DNA from 4 places in the Cellvibrio fibrivorans genome. Region 2 is predicted to be linked to each of the others. Evidence: predicted binding sites of a transcription regulator. Region 2 holds the regulator's gene; each other region holds the start of a gene.

Region 1 (5,154 bases), on a different contig from region 2:
CACTACCCTCAACCAATTCCACACCCATTTGTTGCGCGAGATAGGAATGCTCGAAATACGCAGAGTTATAAATACCGGGAGTGAGCACGACTATTTCAGGGCGATCCGCTTTGCGTGGTGATAATGATGCGAGCGTATCAAACAATTGGTTGGGGTAATCGGTAACCGGGACAATGTTGTGGTTTTCAAATAATTCAGGGAATACACGCTTGGTCACTTTACGGTTTTCCAGCATGTAGGAAACACCGGAAGGCACACGCAAATTATCTTCCAATACAAAAAATTCGCCTTTGTCATCGCGAATTAAATCGCTGCCGCAAATATGCGACCAGACACCGTAAGCCGGTTTCATGCCAATACATTCTTTGCGGAAATTCACTGAATCTTCAAACAAATAGGCAGGCACTACTTTGTCTTTGATAATTTTTCGGTCGTTGTAAATATCGTTAATAAATAAATTCAGTGCCGTTAAACGCTGGATTAAGCCGCGCTCGGTTTTTTGCCACTCACGCTGCGGAATAATGCGCGGAATAATATCGAACGGCCATTCACGATCAATGTTGCCTGCGTCGCTGTAAACCGTGAACGAGATGCCCATGGTTTTAATGGCTAATTCTGCAGAAAGTTTTCGGTCTTGAAGTTCTTGCCCGGACAAGGAGGCGAGATATTGGGCGAGATGTCGTGTTTCTGGGCGGGGTTGGCCTGGCGCGCTGATCAATTCATCGTAGAAGTGGCCAGAATGATAATTCTGCCAATCTATTTTCATTTCACTCATGGTGACTTCCTTCAGCATCGCGGCCTCACTTTGATATGCATTCTTAGCATTGTTATAGCGCCTGCTGAAAACGCATCCCTGGTTTCCATTTCTCCCGTCCCAGAAGAATTTCAGCAAGCTACATCCAACTACTTGCAAATTCGTTGCCAACAGCCGCGATTCTTTTGCCGGCAACAACGCTCACAGGCGAACGCCATGTGTATTGGCTCCCTCAAGCGCTGGCGGGTACTGTTATGGTGATACAGACCGCCACCGTGAAGGCATTTTCCTCAGATAAAAGAGAGTTTTGACAATTTCGCAGACTATCTACATGGCCTTGATGCGAAACCACCCTGCGATGCTCTGCCGGAACTGTTTGGCGGGCAACACTTCGTGTGGGAAATCCTCACTCAAAAAAATCACCAGCCTGCCACATTGTGGTGCAAGACGAATCAATTCATTCTCACCCGCTTCATCATAGAGCACCAATTCGCCGCCAGCCATTAAATCCCAATCAGGGTTCAAATATAAAACGGTGGAAAGTTTGCGCCCCGGCTGCCCTCTGAAGGCGTCGCGGTGTTTTTGGTAAAAGGCACCCGGGGCATAAACAGCATAGTGGCTCTCGTAATCAAACAGTCCGAGAAATAACCGCTGGTTGATCCCCAACCTCAGTTTATCCATCCATGATAAAAATTCTGTGACAGCAGGATCGCCCGGCTCGAGCCATTGAATAGCGTCGCCGCGAATATCCAGATTGCGCTGGTAATCGCCCTGACGCCCAACGCCAGCCGGCGCCAGTGCCGCTTGCTGTGCGCGCAAATGTTCAATCAAGCCTTGAATCAGGGATGCGGGCAGCGGCTGGTCGAGAACCATAAAGCCCGGCCCCGTAAGAGCGTCTGCTATTTGATCCAGCAGGAGTTCTGAAGGGTATGCGCTTGTTGTGTCCATCATAAAAAACCACAGGCTATCAACGAGCCGCCATTATAGGCTTGATCCACATCAATTCAGCGCGGCGCGCAAATTTTTACCATAGGCAGACACACCAAGAGGAAGCCCGCCTATGTCAGCATTCACACAACAGATTGAATGGGATAATAACCTGATCAACCGCTATGACTTGGCCGGACCCCGTTATACATCCTACCCTACTGCCCCGCAATTTCAGGAGTCGTTTACTGAGACCACGCTACTCCATGCAATCACCCGCAGCAATCAAGCGCAGCGCCCTTTGTCACTCTATTTTCACATTCCGTTTTGCGACAGCCTTTGTTATTACTGCGGCTGCAATAAAATTGTGGCCAACAACAAAAGCCGTTCACTACCTTACATCCACCGCATGATTCAGGAACTTTCGCTCTATGCGGATTTATTTGACAACCGCCGTCAGGTAAAACAATTGCATTGGGGTGGTGGCACGCCCACGTTTATTAGCGATGACGAAATGTCGCTGCTAATGCATGCGACGCGCCGACTATTTCGCTTGGCTGATGATTCCGAGGGTGAGTTTTCGATTGAAATTCACCCGGGGCGGGTCAGCATAGATACAATGAAGCATTTGCGTGACTTGGGTTTTAATCGCGTGAGCATGGGCGTGCAGGATTTTGATCCACGCGTGCAGAAAGCGGTAAATCGCTACAACACATTTGAGCAAGTTAGCGAATTAATGCAAGGGTTGCGCGCGCAACATTATCAATCGGTGAGCATGGATTTCATTTACGGCCTGCCACTGCAAACCCTTTCCAGTATTAAAGAGACACTGACAAAAATTATCGATTTAAATCCGGATCGCTTGTCGCTTTTTAATTACGCGCATATGCCCCATCTTTTTAAAAGCCAAATGCTTATCAGCGATAAGGAACTACCCAGCGCAGCTGAAAAATTGGATATTTTACACTTTGCGATTCAAACGTTGGAAGCGGCGGGCTATATCTACATCGGCATGGATCACTTTGCCAAACCGGAAGATGAACTGGTGCGCGCACAGCAAGCAAGAAAATTACAGCGCAATTTCCAGGGCTATTCTACTCATAAAGACTGCGATCTAATTGCAGTGGGCGCTTCCTCCATCAGCATGATTGACAACATCTACGTTCAAAATGCGAAAGATCTCAATGCCTATCAACAAAAACTGGATTTGGGATTACTGCCCATCGCACGCGGTTTTACCTTGAATGATGAAGATCAGCTGCGGCGTTTTGTTATCAACAGTTTGATTTGCCACTTACGGTTGGATTTTGCCGAACTGGAGCAGGCATTTACCATCAGCCCCAGAGAGTATTTCGCCGCAGAAATTGCGCAGCTTGCGCCAATGATTGAAGATGGTTTAGTCACAGTTGATAATAGCGGTATTCGCGTGCACAACAAAGGACGCTTGTTAATTCGCCGTGTTTGCATGGTGTTTGATGAATATTTGCAGAAGCCAGTGCAGAGCGGTAATCAGGTCCGTTATTCTAAAATCATTTGAAAAAAGCCCGCCGGAAACCGGCGGACGAAATCTGGCGAGTTTTTGCCAGATGCTTGCGGAAAAATAAAAACTGTTTGAAATCTTATCTTTTAGAAGGCTCTTCTGCGAGCTGCGATAAGGCCAGCGCTGCAATGCCCAAAATAGCGGCCATACCATTCAAGTTAGTTTTCACTATGTAGCTCTCAGTTTGCTCTAGAACGGCGGCGGGACCATAGCCATTGAGGCACACCAAAAAGTATTCGCGGATCATCTGTAACAATTGCGGCTGCTCCATCACACCGCCACCCAAAATAATTTTTTGTGGTGCCAATAACTGCGTCAGATTGGCACACATCAGCGCGAGATATTGCGCCTCTAGCAGCCAGGCAGGATGATCCGTTTTCAAAAATTTTCCGGATACTCCCCAGCGCGATTCAATCGATTTTCCGGATGCCAAGCCTTCAAGACAGCCCAAATGAAACGGACAGCAACCCGCATAGTTATCCATTAGCTGATCACGCGGCATCAACATGTGACCCACTTCTGGATGTCTTATGCCATGCACCAGCTCGTTGTTAACTACTATGCCCGCACCGATTCCCGTGCCCACGGTGACATAAATAAAATCGCTCAGGTCGCGTGCCGAGCCCGCTACTTTTTCACCCCAGGCCGCACCATTAACATCGGTATCAAAAGTAATGGGAACATTTAACTCGCGCGCAAAATAGCCGCACATATCGGTGTTTGACCAACCAGGTTTGGGCGTATTGGTGATGTATCCATAAGTCGGAGAATCTGCCATCAAATCGACCGGACCAAAACTTGCAATACCCATCGCAATCAACTGCGCATCGTGCGCCGCAACACTCTGACGAAAAAAATCGCGCACAGCGGCAAGAGTATGTGCAGGTGTTGTAGTCTCAAATGCGGCCTGCGCAATCAGATTGAGTTCGGTATCAAGCAATGCGCAATTGAATTTTGTCCCGCCCGCTTCAAGTGCAGCAATTACATTGGCGTTGGATGGGCTTTGCATAAAAATTCCACCAGCAACTACCCCCAAATCATCAGGGGCAGATGAGTTAATCAAAGAATAAAAAGAGCCGGGAAAATTCCCCGGCGATAAGCACTGCTAGAACGTAGAACGCAATGTCTTTCCGATGCTAGCGATTAATTGTTTTGCTATCTAATCGCTCAGGCTCAACTAATTAAATCACTGTGAATTAATAATATCAAGAAGATTAATTGATCTTTTTTTCATCCTATTGTGGCTCCATAGATCTTTTAGGATTAAGAAGAGTGGTCACAAAGTGCGTAAAGCAGCAAAAAGCCCCTCTCGGGGGCTTTTCGACGGTGACGCTGCTACTCGGGAGAACAGTGAGGTGCGTTAATCTGCGAGGGACAAGCTGCCATCATCAGCCTGACGGACAGGAATGGGGTCGATAATTACTCCCTGAAACACGCCCTGATCATCATTACCCAGAAACGCCATGAAGTACCAGTTGGCGTCCGGCCCTTGAATAATACGGCCAGCATAAAGGCCATCCTGCTCAGGGCGAGTGAGGAACCCATTGCCAATGACGCCATACGGCCCCATGGGTTGGGCAGATGAAAAATATTTAACGCCGGTTTGCGGCACAACACCTTGCTGCGCTTTGTGCGCGGCCGAGTGGAATCGGGTGGAGACAGAGCAAAATAAATAATAGCGCTCACCGATTTTTTGTATTTGCGGCACCTCCATTTCACCAAACCAACCGGGCGCTAAAAAGGCATCGCCCACTTGCCAATCAATTAAATTGGCGGAACTTGCGTAGCCGATCGCACCGCGCCCATCCGGTTCACCGCGATTGACACGGCAGGTTACCAGCATATGGTAGAGCGGATCGCCCGCCGAATTTTTATCGACAATTATCCAGGGATCACGCCAGGAGGCATCGTGCCAATACTCCAGTTTTAGCCC
Region 2 (5,154 bases):
TTTTCGATTTGTTTGGTTGCATCCCGATTGAATCCGGTGCACAGAGCCGCAATGCATTGGATACGGTTGCAGCAAGTTTAAACAACGGCGATGTGGTGTGTTTATTCCCTGAAGGTGCGATTAGCCGCACCGGTCATTTAGGTGAATTTCGTCGCGGTTACGAACGTGCCTGTGAAAAAGCCAATGACGATGTCGTTATTGTTCCCTTTTATTTACGCGGTTTATGGGGCAGCCAATTTTCGCGTTCATCTGCCCACTTAAAAAATAAAAACCGCCCGTTGCTAAAGCGCGATTTAATTGTCGCATTTGGAAAACCGCTGCCTAAAGAAACCAAGGCGGATGTGTTAAAACGCCGCGTGTTGGATTTATCGATTCGCTCATGGCAAGAATATGTAGACAGTTTGGACACCATTGGCCGCTGCTGGATTGACGCTGCTAAAAAAATGGGTAACCAAATGGCAATTATCGATACCATGGGTACAGAGCTGAGCGCACATCGTGCGCTGGCCGGCGCCAGTGCCATCGCCAGCCGTATCGCCAAATTACCCGACCAGAATATCGGTGTACTTTTGCCGACCAGTGCTGCTGGTGTGCTCACCAACCTCGCGGTAATTCTGACCGGAAAAACCCTGATCAATTTAAATTACACAGCAAGTCAAAGTGCTTTTGCATCGGCACTTACGCAAGCAAATATAAAAACCGTATTTACCTCTGCACGCTTTTTGAAAAAACTGGAGGACAAAGGCATTCCTGCGCACAGTTTATTGCAAGGCGTCAATGTGGTTGCGATGGAAGATTTTGCAGGCAGCATTTCTACCGCCGAAAAAATTGCCCGTTTATTATTGATCAAAATACTACCTGCATTTGTGTTAAAAACACTCTGGGCGCGGAAACAAAAAGCAAATGATATCGCCGTTATTTTATTTTCCAGTGGTAGCGAAGGTATTCCCAAAGGTGTACAGATTAGCCACAAAAATATTATCGCCAACGTTAAACAAATTACCGATGTATTAAACGTAGAAGAAAAAGATGTAGTAATGGCAAACCTACCGCTGTTCCACGCATTTGGTCTAACAGTGACACAGTTTATGCCGCTGCTCGAGGCTGTACCTATGGTATGTCACGCTGACCCGACGGATGCATTGGGCAGCGCCAAAGCCATCGCACAAAATCGTGTAACCGTTTTATTCGGTACATCTACTTTCCTGCGTTTATATTGTCGCAACCACAAAATCCATCCACTCATGTTAGAGAGTTTGCGTTTGGTGGTTGCTGGTGCAGAAAAACTGCAAGAAGAAGTGCGCACCGCATTTAATCTGAAATTTAATTTGTCGATTTATGAAGGGTATGGCGCAACCGAAACCACCCCCGTCGCTAGCGTCAATCTGCCCGATAAAATCGATACCCATTACTGGCAAGTGCAAGCAGGCAACCGACCCGGTTCCGTGGGCATGCCCCTGCCCGGCTCCAGTTGTATGATTGTTGATCCGGTTACATTTAAGGAATTGCCCACCGGTGAAGCAGGCATGATTTTAATTGGTGGTGCGCAAGTGATGGTTGGCTATTTAAACAATCCAGAAAAAACGGCCAGTGCTATTAAAGAAATACAGGATATGCGCTGGTATGTAACGGGCGATAAAGGTGTGATTGACGAAGACGGCTTCTTGTTTATTCAGGATCGCTACTCGCGCTTTGCTAAAATCGGTGGCGAGATGGTCAGCCTCACTCTCGTTGAAAGTGCATTGAAAAAGGCCATCAACAACGATGCTATCGATGTGATTGTAGTTGCGATTGATGATGCCAAAAAAGGTGAACGCTTGATCGCCATCACCAACGCCGAAGTGGCAAAAGATGAAGTTCGCACTGAAGTATTGCAGCAAGGTCTAAATGCGCTCGCGATTCCCGGAGACTGGATGCAAGTAGAAGCAATGCCATTATTAGGCTCAGGCAAAACGGATTTCAGTTTGGCGAAGAAGATGGCGAGGGAGTGGAGTGAGGTAGGTACAGCGGCAGCTACCGAGACCACAGCGTAATTACTATTGGTGTGCTTGGGCGAACAATCGCTCAAGCACACATTCAAAATCAACTATTTACCGCCCCAACCAAAGCTGCAACAATCACGTTATCAAGCCATCCCTGCACAAATCCTATCAGGGGTAACCGTTCCCTTGAGGTTCCCGCGCCATGACCGTCAACCAAACCATTGTAAAAACACAGGATTCCAGTTGTCCTCACGATAAAAAAGTGAGCTGCGGCAACTGCCGATTGAATACCATCTGCCTGCCTATCAGTTTGCATATAGAGGATATTGATCGACTCAACAACATCATTCAACGCGGTAAACCGCTGCAAAAAGGGGATTATTTGTATCGTGCCAACGACCCCTTTGACTCTGTGTATGCCATTCGCTCAGGGGCGGTAAAAGCCATGACTCTCAGTGACAATGGCGAAGAACAAGTCACCGGGTTCTATTTACCGGGCGAAGTTGTGGGGATGGATGGCATTGCCGACAACCGCTATACCAACTCCGTAGTTGCACTGGAAACAGCATCAGTATGCGAAATCCCGTTTAATCGTATGGAAGAATTAAGCCTGCAAATTCCCAACCTGCAGCGCCATTTCTTCCAACTTATGAGCCGCGAGATTACCCAGGATCAGCAAGTTATTACGTTGCTTAGCAAAAGCAGTGCAGAAGAGCGGATTGCCGCGCTGTTGCTAAGTATCTCCAGCCGCAATAGCCGCCGCCAATTATCGGCTAATGCCTTTCGTTTACCCATGTCGCGTACTGATATCGGCAACTATTTAGGGTTGACCATAGAAACTGTCAGCCGCATTTTCACCCGTTTGCAAAAACAGGATGTCATCACTGTGGATAAAAAAGAAATTCTCATTAAAAACATGGAACAGCTACGCAATATCGCCAATGGCGACACCGAAAACTAGAACATAACGAGCAACCATCGATGACCGACCAAAACCGACTGGAAAAAACCCTCGCTGCATTTGATGCGGCAAATTTACAAGACCCAAATACTGAAATAGTGGATGGCAAAGCCGTTGCCAAAGAATGGATTTACGCCCAGCGCATGAGCGCACAATTACATAAATTCTGTGCAGCCCCGTCAGAAGCATTGCAACTAGCAACACGCAGCCAGCACATATGCCGCTGGAAAAGCCCGCGTAGCGATTACCCTATGGATAGGAGCGGCTATAAAAAATGGCGGCTGGATCTGGCGCAGCTACACGGCGAAATTGCCGGCGACATCATGGCAGAACATGGGTATGACGAAAGCATGATTGCGCGGGTGAAAGATCTACTGCTGAAACGCAGCTTGAAACGCGACGATGAAGTACAGGCGCTAGAAGATGTCATCTGCCTGGTGTTTATTGAATTCTATCTGGAAGATTTTGCAAGCAAGCACGATGAAGAAAAACTCATCGATATTATTCGCAAAACCTGGAACAAAATGTCAGAAAAAGGCCACGCTGCCGCCCTAAAGCTACCTTTATCCGAATCCATGCTGGGTCTGGTCGGCAAGGCGTTAAGTGCAAGCTGATCGCGATTTAGCGTTTAATAACTATCCAACATCCACAACAGCAATCCCACATTGATAAAAAGGAACATACCGTGTATCTAGCTCTTAAACATCTTCATCTAACTTTTGTTGTGTTATCGCTGCTGGCTTTTTTCGTACGCGGCATCTGGTTGTTTATGAACTCCAGCATGCTTAGCAAAAAATGGGTAAAAATATTGCCACATATCATCAGCACCATTTTATTGGTAAGCGGGATAGTGCTGGCAGTACACCTGAGCATGTCGCCCGGAAGCCAGACTTGGTTGATGGCTAAAATTATTGGTTTGGTCGCTTATATCGGTCTGGGTATTGCCGCATTCAAAGTGCCTAATCCTAATGCGCGCAAACTACTCTGGGTGAGCGCATTAATCGTATTCGCTTATATCGTCAGCGTTGCAATCAGTAGAAACCCGCTGGGCTTTTTTAGCTAACTACACAGCCTGATTCGTTGTTACCCAAGGCAGCCGAGCGCTGCCTTTTGTTTGCCCGCTTTGACCCGCCCCAAAAAATTGATTCTTCAACGTTTGCAATTTCGCAGTGAACTCCTAGGCTTAAAGCTAATAGCTATATTCAGGCTTAATTTTATTTACAATACTTGACGTTTTTTAAAAAGTGATTTATATCACAGTCCAGTTGTTCAGCTTTCATATAACTTTAATAATCGGTGAGCCTGCTATGAAAAAAATCCTACTAACCATCGCCCTGCTGTCGCTATCGCAATTCGGTTTCAGTTGCGATGAAGCCTGCAAACGCACCAAGGCAGAAGCTGCCAACAATATAAAATTTGCCAGTTATCTGAATGCCAAATACTGCAAATCGACTGGTCTTGATTTTTTGTTACAGGGGCGCAAAAGCCTGCAAGCCTATCGCGACAAACAACTCCCCACAGCTCATCGCGGCGGTGCCAAGAATATTCGCCACTTTATTATGCAACGCAAAGACTGGCTGCAAGAATGCGACAACTATTTGCAGCTGACTGAGCAGGGTAGAATTTTCCGTGATAAAGACAGCACCGATAAAATCATCTCTGCAATGACCGGCACTGCTGCCGAGCTGGAAAAAATTATGAAGCGCCCCAAAGTCGAAGTTGAAAGCCTGGAGTTGGTGACCGCACCGGCAGCACAAAAATTTGATGATTTATTCAAGCTGGTTGATGCACATTATTTGGAACTGCAAAGACGCGGGTTACTTTGAGTTACCAACCAATCGCCATTTCGCTTCCGTAAAAAAACCGGCGTTTTGATACGCCGGTTTTTTTATGGGATTCAAATTATATGGATACAATTTCAAGCTCAAGAATTCTTTTTCAACGACAGCACTGAACGCTGAGGTTTATCGGGCCGATCAGCAAAACGTTTGGCCAACTCTTCGCGCGCTTTGATAGCTTCTGTTTTTGCATCCTGCACCGGGCTGGATTGCCAGGATTTAGGTGCACTGCCACCTGCCTTCGCCAGAAACTCCAATCCAGAACGTAGCAGGCGCGCCTGATCAACAAAGCTCATCCCTTCCGGAAACTTACCGGGATACACCTCGGAAGGATCTTTTGGATTACCTTCAATACGAATAGTGAATCCGCTGG
Region 3 (5,154 bases), on a different contig from region 2:
CATCAGCAAATGGCAACTTGGCATCTTCTTCAAAGCGCTTTTTGAGCTTGGGCGAAAACGCCCAGAAGCACACACCAAAGAATGCGATGGTCACCAGAACCGTTGAAATTGCGCCGACTGTGCCTGCGTCCATTAGCGCTTCTCTTTGAGCAACACGCCCAAGTTTTGCAGGTAAGCTACCAGCGCATCCATTTCGGTTACGCCTTTAACCGCTCGCTCGGCACCGGCGAAATCTTCTTCGGTGTATGGCACCCCTACTTTCGCCAAAGCGCGCATTTTGTCTGCGGTGTGCTTGCCGTCAAGCTTATTGTCATACAACTGCGGGTAAGCAGGCATAATTGATTCAGGTACCACAATACGCGGGTTAAACAAATGCACTTTGTGCCAATCATCCGAGTAACGGCCGCCTACACGTGCCAAATCCGGACCAGTACGCTTGGAACCCCAGAGGAACGGGTGCTCGTAGACTGATTCGCCCGCTACCGAGTAATGACCATAACGCTCAACTTCTGCACGTAATGGACGCACCATTTGGGTATGGCATACATGGCAACCTTCACGGATGTAAACATCGCGGCCTTCCAGTTGCACTGCATTGAGCGGCTTTAAACCTTCAATTGGAGTAGTGGTTTGTTTAAGGAAGAATTGCGGAACAATTTCTACCAAACCACCAAAACTAATAGCGACAACCATAAACACAGTCATCAAGCCGATATTCTTTTCTACTATTTCATGACCTTTCATGGCATTCCCCTTAAACAGCTGGCGCCTGAGCAGGCTGATGAGCACTTTCGGCCGCTTTTTTGGCCGCGTTTACGGTGCGATAGGTGTTATATGCCATGATCAACATGCCAGTGAGGAAGAAGGCACCGCCGATTGCACGCATCACATAACCACCTTTACTGAATACAACTGTTTCGATGAAGCTGTAAGTCAGTGAACCATCCGGGTTAAAGGCACGCCACATCAAACCTTGGCCAATACCGTTGATCCACATGGCTACTACGTAAAGTACAGTGCCCACAGTTGCCAACCAGAAGTGCAAATTGATCAATTTAACGCTGTACATCTCTTCGCGGTTAAACAGTTTTGGCAGCATGTGGTAAAGCGCACCAATAGAAATCATCGCCACCCAACCCAAAGCGCCTGAATGAACGTGACCCACGGTCCAGTCAGTGTTGTGAGAGAGTGCGTTGACGTTTTTGATTGCCATCATCGGACCTTCAAAGGTAGACATACCATAGAAAGACAGTGCGACAACGAGGAAACGCAAGGTGGGGTCGGTGCGCAATTTATGCCATGCACCTGACAGGGTCATAATACCGTTGATCATACCGCCCCAGCTTGGCGCGAGCAGGATCAGCGACATCACCATACCCAAAGATTGGGTCCAGTCCGGCAATGCGGAATAATGCAGATGGTGCGAACCCGCCCAGATATAAAGGGAGATCAGTGCCCAGAAGTGCACAATTGACAATTGATAAGAGTAAACCGGGCGACCAGCTTGTTTTGGCACAAAGTAGTACATCATCCCGAGGAAGCCTGCAGTCAGAAAGAAGCCTACCGCGTTGTGGCCATACCACCATTGCACCATAGCATCGGCAGCACCGGCATAAGCAGAATAAGATTTGGTCAGGGTAACCGGGATAGCAGCACTGTTAACAATGTGCAGCACGGCAACAGTGACAATAAAACCACCGTAGAACCAGTTAGCTACATAGATGTGCGAAGTACGGCGCTTGACGATAGTACCGAAGAATACAATCGCATAAGAAATCCAAACCAGCGCCAGCAGAATATCGATTGGCCACTCCAGCTCGGCATACTCCTTAGCAGAGGTCATACCCAATGGCAGGGTAATCGCTGCCAGAACAATAACCGCCTGCCAACCCCAGAACGTGAAGGGGACTAACCAGCCACCAAAGAGTGGAGCCTGACAGGTACGCTGAACCACATAATAAGAAGTAGCAAAAAGCGCACAGCCACCAAAGGCAAAAATAACCGCGTTTGTATGCAGCGGACGCAAGCGACCGAAGCTGGTGTAAGGCTGGAGCAGATCATTCAGACCTGGCCAAACCAATTGAGAAGCGATAAGAACGCCAACTCCCATCCCAAATATGCCCCATACAATGGTCATAATGGAGAATTTGCGCACTATATCGAAGTCGTATGCTGGAGGATCTCCAGCCACTGTCGCATGACTACCCATAGGACTTTCCTATTACTTAAAGAAAAATGAAAACTTTTTGTCTCTGTCAGCGCTACTTATCGCCCGGAGCAACACGGCACTATCTTTGTAAAAGGCCAATTTATAGCAAGCCTATAACCCTACTTTAGGTGCGGCATTTTGCCTTATGAGCGGCAATTTGTCTCACCCTTGTCGGTACAGGATTGATATTTATCAAATAATTTATGCGCTTTTACCTGCGAACAGAGCGCTTTTGATCAATAGATCCACAATAGGTCATTAATTGGCAACCCGCATCTGCAAGTGGATGCAGGTGCCACAATGTTTTAATGAACTGTTTTACTTGAGAGAACGACCTTTGTTAGCAGCAATACGCATACGCAGCGCATTCAGTTTAATGAAGCCTTCTGCATCTTTCTGGTTGTATGCACCGGCATCGTCTTCGAAGGTCGCTATTTTTTCGTCAAACAGACTGTCGGGAGAACGACGGCCAACCACACTTACAGAACCTTTATACAGCTTCACACGCACATCGCCATTCACATGCACTTGTGACTGATCAATCATCGCCTGCATCATAAGACGCTCAGGACTCCACCAGTAGCCGTTGTAAATCATGTCCGCATACTTGGGAATCAAGCTGTCCTTCAAGTGGGCAACTTCACGGTCCAAGGTGATAGATTCAATCGCACGGTGCGCACGCATCATGATGGTGCCACCAGGAGTTTCATAGCAGCCGCGAGATTTCATGCCTACGTAGCGATTCTCTACAATATCCAGACGACCAACACCGTTCTCACCGCCTACTTTGTTCAAGTAAGCCAGTACGGTAGCGGGAGACATTGGTTTGCCATCTATAGCAACGATATCGCCTTTTTCGTAAGTCAATTCAAGGTATGTCGCTTTATCCGGAGCTGCTTCAGGAGCAACAGTCCAGCGCCACATATCTTCTTCAGCTTCAGTCCATGGGTTTTCCAGAACTTTGCCTTCGTAAGAGATGTGCAGCAGGTTAGCATCCATAGAGTAAGGTGATTTTTTCTTCTTGGAGTAATCAACAGGAATATTGTGCTTCTCACAATAAGCCATCAGGGTTTCGCGGGAAGTCAGATCCCACTCACGCCATGGGGCGATTACTTTGATACCTGGCTTAAGTGCGTAGGCACCCAGTTCAAAACGAACTTGGTCATTACCTTTACCGGTAGCGCCATGGGAAATTGCATCTGCACCCACTTCGTTGGCGATTTCAATCAAACGCTTGGCGATCAATGGGCGAGCAATAGACGTACCGAGCAGATATTCACCTTCGTAAATAGTGTTAGCGCGGAACATAGGGAATACAAAATCGCGGACAAATTCTTCACGCAGATCGTCGATATAAATTTGCTTAACACCAAGCGCTTCGGCTTTAGCACGCGCTGGCTCTACTTCTTCACCCTGACCTATGTCAGCGGTAAAGGTGATTACTTCACAGTTGTAGTTTTCTTGCAGCCATTTGACGATAACTGAGGTATCGAGGCCACCGGAATAGGCCAACACGACTTTCTTGATAGATGACATGGGAAGCTCCCGCTATAACTCGTTGACAATTCACCGGGCACAAGCCATAGACCAGTACCTACTTGGGCGCGGGATTGTACTCGCAAGCCGGCCAAATTCCCACACTTGCGACGGCTAAATCACTGCTTTTAGCACTAAATGAAAATAGCTCTCAGCCATTAGCTAACCCCCTACTCCAAAAACAAAAGCAGCCTTATGGGCTGCTTCTGCTGTGCGAATAAATTCAGCAATTTTTACAGGCGGAAGGTAGACACCTTAGCGTTAAGCGCACGCGCCAAATCCTGTAAGCTTTGTGCACGCGCATCACCTTGGTGGGCAACTTCAGCGGAGTTGTCAGCCACTTGTTTAATCGCGTTGATATTATTCAACACCTCTTTCACCACATGGCTTTGCTCTTCTGCTGCAGTGGCAATCTGCACCGCCATGCCACTGATTGCACCTACGGCTACGTTAATTTTATCGAGGGAGTGGGAGGCGTTGTCGGCATTATCAACACTACCAGTGGCAAGGCGACGCCCCTCCTCCATGATCGATACTGCATTTTGCGCAGTCGATTGCAAAGAGCCAATCATGGACTGAATTTCCTCGGTGCTGGCATGGGTACGCTGCGATAGCACCCGCACTTCATCCGCCACCACTGCAAACCCCCTGCCCTGCTCACCGGCACGCGCCGCTTCAATCGCCGCGTTGAGCGCTAGCAAGTTGGTCTGCTCAGCGATGCCTTTGATCGTAGCGAGAATACCGCTGATATTTTGCGCATTCGTATTGAGGGTAGAAATAACACCGCCAGCCTGCTCCACCTTCTCAGCCAGCACAACGATCGAGTCGCGGGTTTTATCCACTTGCTGCTTGCCATCGCTCGCGCTGTTGACTGATTCGCGCACCGAATCTGCGGTGTGTTCGGCGTGATGGGCGATTTCCTGGGTCGCGCTGGTCATCTCATTCATGGCCTGCACCACCATGCCGATTTGCTGTTGCTGTACCCCCAACTCACGCACTGATGTCACCGCTGAATCGGCCATAGCACGGGCATTGTCCTGTAGGTCAGTCGCCTGAGTGCGGATATGTTTGACCAGATCATTCATATGCTCGACAAACGAATTAAAATTCGCAGCCAACAACCCAACTTCGTCATTGGAAGTCACCGGCAGGCGACGCGACAAATCACCACCACCGGATGCAATGTCTGACAGCGACTGGGACACATTGTGGAGCGGCAACAAGAGTACGCCGTTAAACCAGTTGAGCACCAATATTGTGACTACCAGCAAAATCAAAATCGCGGCTAACTGCCCCAGCAGCGTGGAATGGACGGGACCGACTAATAGCTCGCGCTCCAACACCATGATCAGGGTCAAATCGGTACCAGGGATGGCGTCGGCAAAAATTTGCATGGTCTTGCCATCCAA
Region 4 (5,154 bases), on a different contig from region 2:
GCAATGTTGCGCTGCAAACCTATCGCGAACGTTTATATGCCTTGCCGCTGCAATTGCCGGAATTGGAATTGCACATGCAATTGGTTGAGCGCGATATAAAACCGCGTTTGAAAACCGGATTGCCGAATATGCGCATCGGCTACCGTGAGGGCGGCGAGCGCTGCAAGCCAGCAGACCGAAAGCATTCGCAAACATTAAAAAAATTGTTGCAGGAGTACGAGCTTGAGCCCTGGTTGCGCGACAAAGTGCCGTTAGTTTTTAGTGGTGATAATTTGGTGGCAGTCGGGGATTTATGGATTTGTGCGGAGTTTGTAGCGGCAGAAAATGAAGCGGGATACAGCTTAATCTGGCAATAACCAGGCGCTAAAAATCGCGTGCTAATAAGAACGAGCGGCAAAAAAAATGGGATGCAATTGCATCCCATTTTTTTAAATCAGTGTGTGCTGATTAGAATTACCTGCATTGGTTAGAACAGATAGACCGCACCGGCTGCTTCAGCGGAATTGTCGTTTTGATTTAACGCCCCACTACTGCTCGCGGTTGAGCTAGTGCTGGCACCACTGGATGCAGCTGCATAACCGCGGCCAGATTCGCGATGCGCACCAACAGCCATTGTTTTACCATCAGCTGACAAATCTACATTCAAACCAAATCGATCATCGGTATCAGTGTTGCTGGCTTTGACGTAGCTCTTCTGTGTCCACACCGTGTTGTTGCGAGTGAATACAAACACAGCACCGGCGCGCTCAGCACTGGTATCACCTTCGTCGCCATTGATACCTTTGGCATTGCTAGCCTCGCGGAAGGCGCCAACAGCAAGAGTGTTACCGTCGTTCGACAAACTCACGTCGCCACCAAACTCGCTGGCAACACTAACAGTTGATGGTTTGAGGTACGCCTGTTGCGTCCAGGTTGTGCCGCTGCGCGAAAATACATACGTTGAGCCGGAACCCAGCAATTTGGCTGCCTCTTGCACTGCGGCCTTATCAATATTTTTGGGGTCGTCGGTATTGATCACTACGCCGCTGTCGCCTTTAGCTCCCACCGCAAGGGTGTTGCCATCACCCGAAATATCGACACTCGAACCGAACAGGGTGGTGAAGAAGGTCGACGCCGGTTTGAGGTAGGCTTCTTGTACCCAGTCACCCGAGCTGCGTGTAAATACATAGGCTGCGCCGTTGTTTATGCCGTAAGTTTCGTAGAAGGCGTCGGCGCAAGTGAGATCCAGTACATAGAGCGACTCTCTGTCAGGGTAGTAGCAGGAGTTGTCAGCCTGGTTGCCATTAATGCCTTTGGCTTGGCTGTCCTCCCCAATAGCGCCAACTACCATAGTGTTGCCGTCAGTTGACAGCGCAATACTGGTGCCGAATGCATCGCCCTGTTGAGCGTTGGAGTTTTTAACAAATGACTCTTGCATCCAGCCATCCGCACGGCGAACAAAGATATGTACCGAGCCCGAGTTGGTGCCGCCTTTGTAAGAGCTGGTTGAGCTGGAGCTTGAAGTACTGGATGAAGAGGATGAGCTTGACTTTGAGGTGCTGGATGAGCTGGTGCTGCTAATTGATGAGCTGCTCGATGGGTAGTATTCAAAACACTCTGGCATAGAAGATGCCGCGTATTTCAGAATGCCGCTTATCGCAAGGCTGTCGCTGGTGGCACCCACGGCGAGGGTCTTACCGTCACCGGAGAGAGCGATAGTCTCGCCAAAACGCAATTCAGATTTGAAATAACTGGATTTTACGTAGGCATCCTGAGTCCACTCGCTAGCGCTGCGCGTAAAGACATAGACTGCGCCGGTGTTGTAATCATTCGCTAAAATCAAGTCGTCAGATGGGTCGGACGAAGAGGCATAACTGGTTACTTCATAATTGTCTTGATTGCAGTTAATACCGGTCGAAGGGCTGTCTTCCAGAAGCGACGAAACAGCGAGGGTATTCCCATCATCTGATAAGGACACCCTGAATCCAAAACGGTCATTGGGCAGCATGCGCGCGGTGTTTATATTTGGTTGTTCGGTGTTGGAGGCTTTCAGGTAAGCCTGTTGTACCCAAACACCATTTTCCTTAATAAATACATAGACAGCGCCAGCGTTGGTGCTGTCGTTATCTGCCTGTTCACCGTTAGCGCCAATGGCTTTGCTGTCTTCAGCGGGGGCACCTACTGCAAGTGTTTTACCATCCGCTGAGAGTGCAATGCTCCATCCGAATAAATCGTTGGCATCGGTATTGGAGGCTTTGAGATAGCCAATCGCTTTAATCATTTCTGTAGCGGTGAAGACCAGGCCGGATTGTTGTGCACAACCCCCTGCATTACAGGCTTCAACGTAATAATAGTTGTTGACCCAGTCGTGAACATGCACACCTATCTCATCGGTTGCCTGGGTGTTGGTCAGGTCGCCGCCGATTTGCGTTACACCACCCGTCGCCGCATCACGTTTATAAAGTTTATAGGAGGTTGCCCCTTCGACAGCACTCCATTGAAAGGTGAGTACTTTAGGGTTTTGCGCTTCTACTTTTACGCTTGGCCAGATGCCTGAGCCGTTGGCTGGCACCGACGCAGCGGCGAAGCTGCTGCGCAGTGAGGATGAACTGTTGATAGATGACGAGCTTGCCGAGGATTTTTTGTCGCTGCCACCGCCGCAGGCGGCGAGTAAAAAAGAGCCTGCCATCAGTGAAAGAAGCAGGGAGGTGCGCTTTAGCAGCGGTGAGAAACGATCAATATTCATTCAGCAGGTTCCTGAGGTTTAAAACTGGTCGGTGATTCTGTGTGTCGCGGCGCTTGGTGTCAATCAAATCGCCAGCATTATTCGGGCACAGACCAGGCACGGGTGTTTTGTTCTCGCTCATAGTGAGGTGGCTTAAAGACCGTCAAAGCAGAGGATTGGTTCAGTGATTTTGATCAGCGCGGGTAATTTAGTGGAATTACGTGAAAGAAGTTGTGAGCAATTGTGAAGGCTGGAGCTGTTTATCACGAACCTCATCGCCCTCATTAGAGAGGGCGATGAGGTTGAGGAAGATTAGAGGGTCTTTAAATATTCCACCAAGGCCAAGCGTTGATGATTACTAATCGGCTGCAATGTCCGCATTTTGGGCTTGCCCTGCGCATCCTTAACCGGGCGGCCGTTGGCATCCAGAACAAACACGGGAGTAACACCGGCTGCGTATTCATGTCCCTTATTAGAGTTGCTGGGCAGGCTGGTATCAAACACAAACAACCCCGGATATTGCGCCGGGTCGCGTAGCACTACACCGACATTGACGGCATCCAGCTCGCGCGCGCCCACAGTGAAGCGATTGGGGCGACAGGTTTTACCGCTGGCAATTTCAGCATCGCTACAGCTTGGCATAAACAGCTCGTACAAACTGGGCACCGAGCCGTTGTGCAGATAGGGCGCTGTTGCCCAGATACCATTGAGTGGGCGTGCTTTGTAGGCGACGAGCGTGGCTGGATTGTTTTTATTGACCACCTCAAAATCCAGATGGCGCTCGGTCTTTTTGATGGGGTTATCGGAAATAGAGGCGATCAAATCGTAGAGCTTTTCCGCCCAGCGGCGGATAAACAGCTTGTCGTGATCGGGTTCGACTAACACACCCTCCACTGCGCCACTCAAGGCTGGCAATACGGCTCCTGACGGTTGGAAGCGCGGGTCGGGCTTGAATGGATTGATTCGTCCGCCCTCGAAGTAGCCCATCTTGCCACTGTATTTGAGTGCATTCATCGCCATATAAGGATCGGTGCCTATGGTCTGCAGGCTCGCAAACTGCGAAATAATGCGACGATTGGGGTCAGTGCGGTCGATGGCTTCATGGCAGGTATGGCACTGGTACTCAATAAACACCTGCTGCCCTTGCTCGGCGAGCGCCTGATTGATTGGTGGCAATACATTTTGTTTTGCCAACTCTTCCCAGCTCGGTGACCAGAGGCTCTCCAGATGGCGCTCCATCCGCGTAAGGTTGCGTACCGCCACCGATGAGCGATAGCCGATATCACCTTTCTTTTTATCTAGGTCAAATTGCGCAAACACACCAAGCGCTTCGCCGGTATTGCGCCCCAGAGGGCCAGCCAATTCGTTGTCGCCCACACCATTCCACTGCACAAAGTCGTGCTGCGGAGTGTCCCACAGGTAGGGGTAGCTCACGGGTGCGCAGGCAGGATTAAAGTTAGGTTCTTTAGGTGTGAGATGGGCGAGTACACGGTTGTAGATGCGGCCAAACGCATCCAGCCGGCCATAACCGTAAGCAACAGATTGGTCGCCGTGGCGTGGGTCGTTAATCTGGTTGTAACTGGCGATTTGCTGCGCCGCCTCCGCAAGTTGTACGCGGAAGGCTTCTTTATCATCCGGGTATTTTGTTTTGAGAACTCTTTGTGCGAGGCGATCAAATTTTTCCGGCTGCTCGAGGCTCGCCTGTAGTGCCATTGCCAAACTTTTCAGCATTTGTTCCATATCCGCGAGCGTTGCACCGCCGTCAATGCGGATGGCAACACCTTGATAATTGATTTGGCTGGTATGGCAGGCTGCGCAGGTAAAACCAATAAACTCTTGACCTTTATGCTCATCTTTTACCCAGCCCACGGGTAAACCGTCCGGGTTTGCAAAGCTCTCTTTTTGCGGCAGGTAGCGCAGGCGATTCATGTTCTCGTCGCTGCGGAATAGCAATTCACTGTCGGCGGTTTCGAGATGTAAAAAAAGTTCGTAGGGAAGCAGGTTGGAACCTTGGGTTACGTTGTAAAACCACAAGCTATCTGCGCCACTCCAATTTTGCTCCGGGTAGACCACGCGCTCGGCGCTATCGCCAAAGCTGTCGTGTTCGGCCACTTTTGCGTGGCGATCGCTGTCGACCAGCACACCCTGGGAAACATAAGTACAGCCGGAAATGGTGATGAGAACTATTAGGGAAGCACAGGAGAATAGTGAGCGTAATGCAGTGCGCAGGCGCGTTAGTGTCATGATTATTCCTTTCTGATCTGTATGGCTGTGGTGCGATTGTGATTAGGGCTGGTACGTGTCGATGGAAAAATATACGGCTAAAAATAAGCAAAAATAATTTACCCTGAGCAAGATGAATTAAGGAACTATTCAGATTGCTTACAGCCTTAGTATTTAACTTTAGCAGATTGCCTTTGCGCAGATACATAGCAAACCGGAGGATTTGT

Evidence for each region. The regulator FNR, encoded in region 2, switches genes on or off when oxygen is low (the NO sensors DNR and NnrR bind a similar motif). The targets are predictions, from matches to a motif close to TTGATNNNNATCAA.
Region 1: the regulator FNR is predicted to act here: its motif matches at 1,744-1,757, upstream of hemN (oxygen-independent coproporphyrinogen III oxidase).
Region 3: the regulator FNR is predicted to act here: its motif matches at 2,392-2,405, upstream of ccoN (cytochrome-c oxidase, cbb3-type subunit I).
Region 4: the regulator FNR is predicted to act here: its motif matches at 2,779-2,792, upstream of J2X05_RS19595 (FG-GAP repeat protein).

The regions. Positions count from the first base shown of each region.
Region 1 covers NZ_JAVDVX010000009.1:90,510-95,663, forward strand. The annotation lists gene J2X05_RS19740 (circularly permuted type 2 ATP-grasp protein) at 1-766, opposite strand, end outside; gene J2X05_RS19745 (2OG-Fe(II) oxygenase) at 1,082-1,705, opposite strand; gene hemN (oxygen-independent coproporphyrinogen III oxidase) at 1,815-3,218, shown strand; gene J2X05_RS19755 (ROK family protein) at 3,301-4,230, opposite strand; gene J2X05_RS19760 (family 43 glycosylhydrolase) at 4,582-5,154, opposite strand, start outside.
Region 2 covers NZ_JAVDVX010000002.1:32,026-37,179, reverse strand. The annotation lists gene J2X05_RS05055 (acyl-[ACP]--phospholipid O-acyltransferase) at 1-2,033, shown strand, start outside; gene fnr (fumarate/nitrate reduction transcriptional regulator Fnr) at 2,185-2,943, shown strand; gene J2X05_RS05045 (DUF4202 domain-containing protein) at 2,964-3,557, shown strand; gene J2X05_RS05040 (SirB2 family protein) at 3,629-4,006, shown strand; gene J2X05_RS05035 (hypothetical protein) at 4,251-4,769, shown strand; gene J2X05_RS05030 (hypothetical protein) at 4,868-5,154, opposite strand, start outside.
Region 3 covers NZ_JAVDVX010000005.1:70,677-75,830, reverse strand. The annotation lists gene J2X05_RS13760 (cbb3-type cytochrome oxidase subunit 3) at 1-133, opposite strand, end outside; gene ccoO (cytochrome-c oxidase, cbb3-type subunit II) at 133-744, opposite strand; gene ccoN (cytochrome-c oxidase, cbb3-type subunit I) at 755-2,209, opposite strand; gene J2X05_RS13745 (argininosuccinate synthase) at 2,528-3,745, opposite strand; gene J2X05_RS13740 (methyl-accepting chemotaxis protein) at 3,979-5,154, opposite strand, start outside.
Region 4 covers NZ_JAVDVX010000009.1:41,496-46,649, reverse strand. The annotation lists gene tilS (tRNA lysidine(34) synthetase TilS) at 1-356, shown strand, start outside; gene J2X05_RS19595 (FG-GAP repeat protein) at 467-2,725, opposite strand; gene J2X05_RS19590 (di-heme-cytochrome C peroxidase) at 3,017-4,948, opposite strand.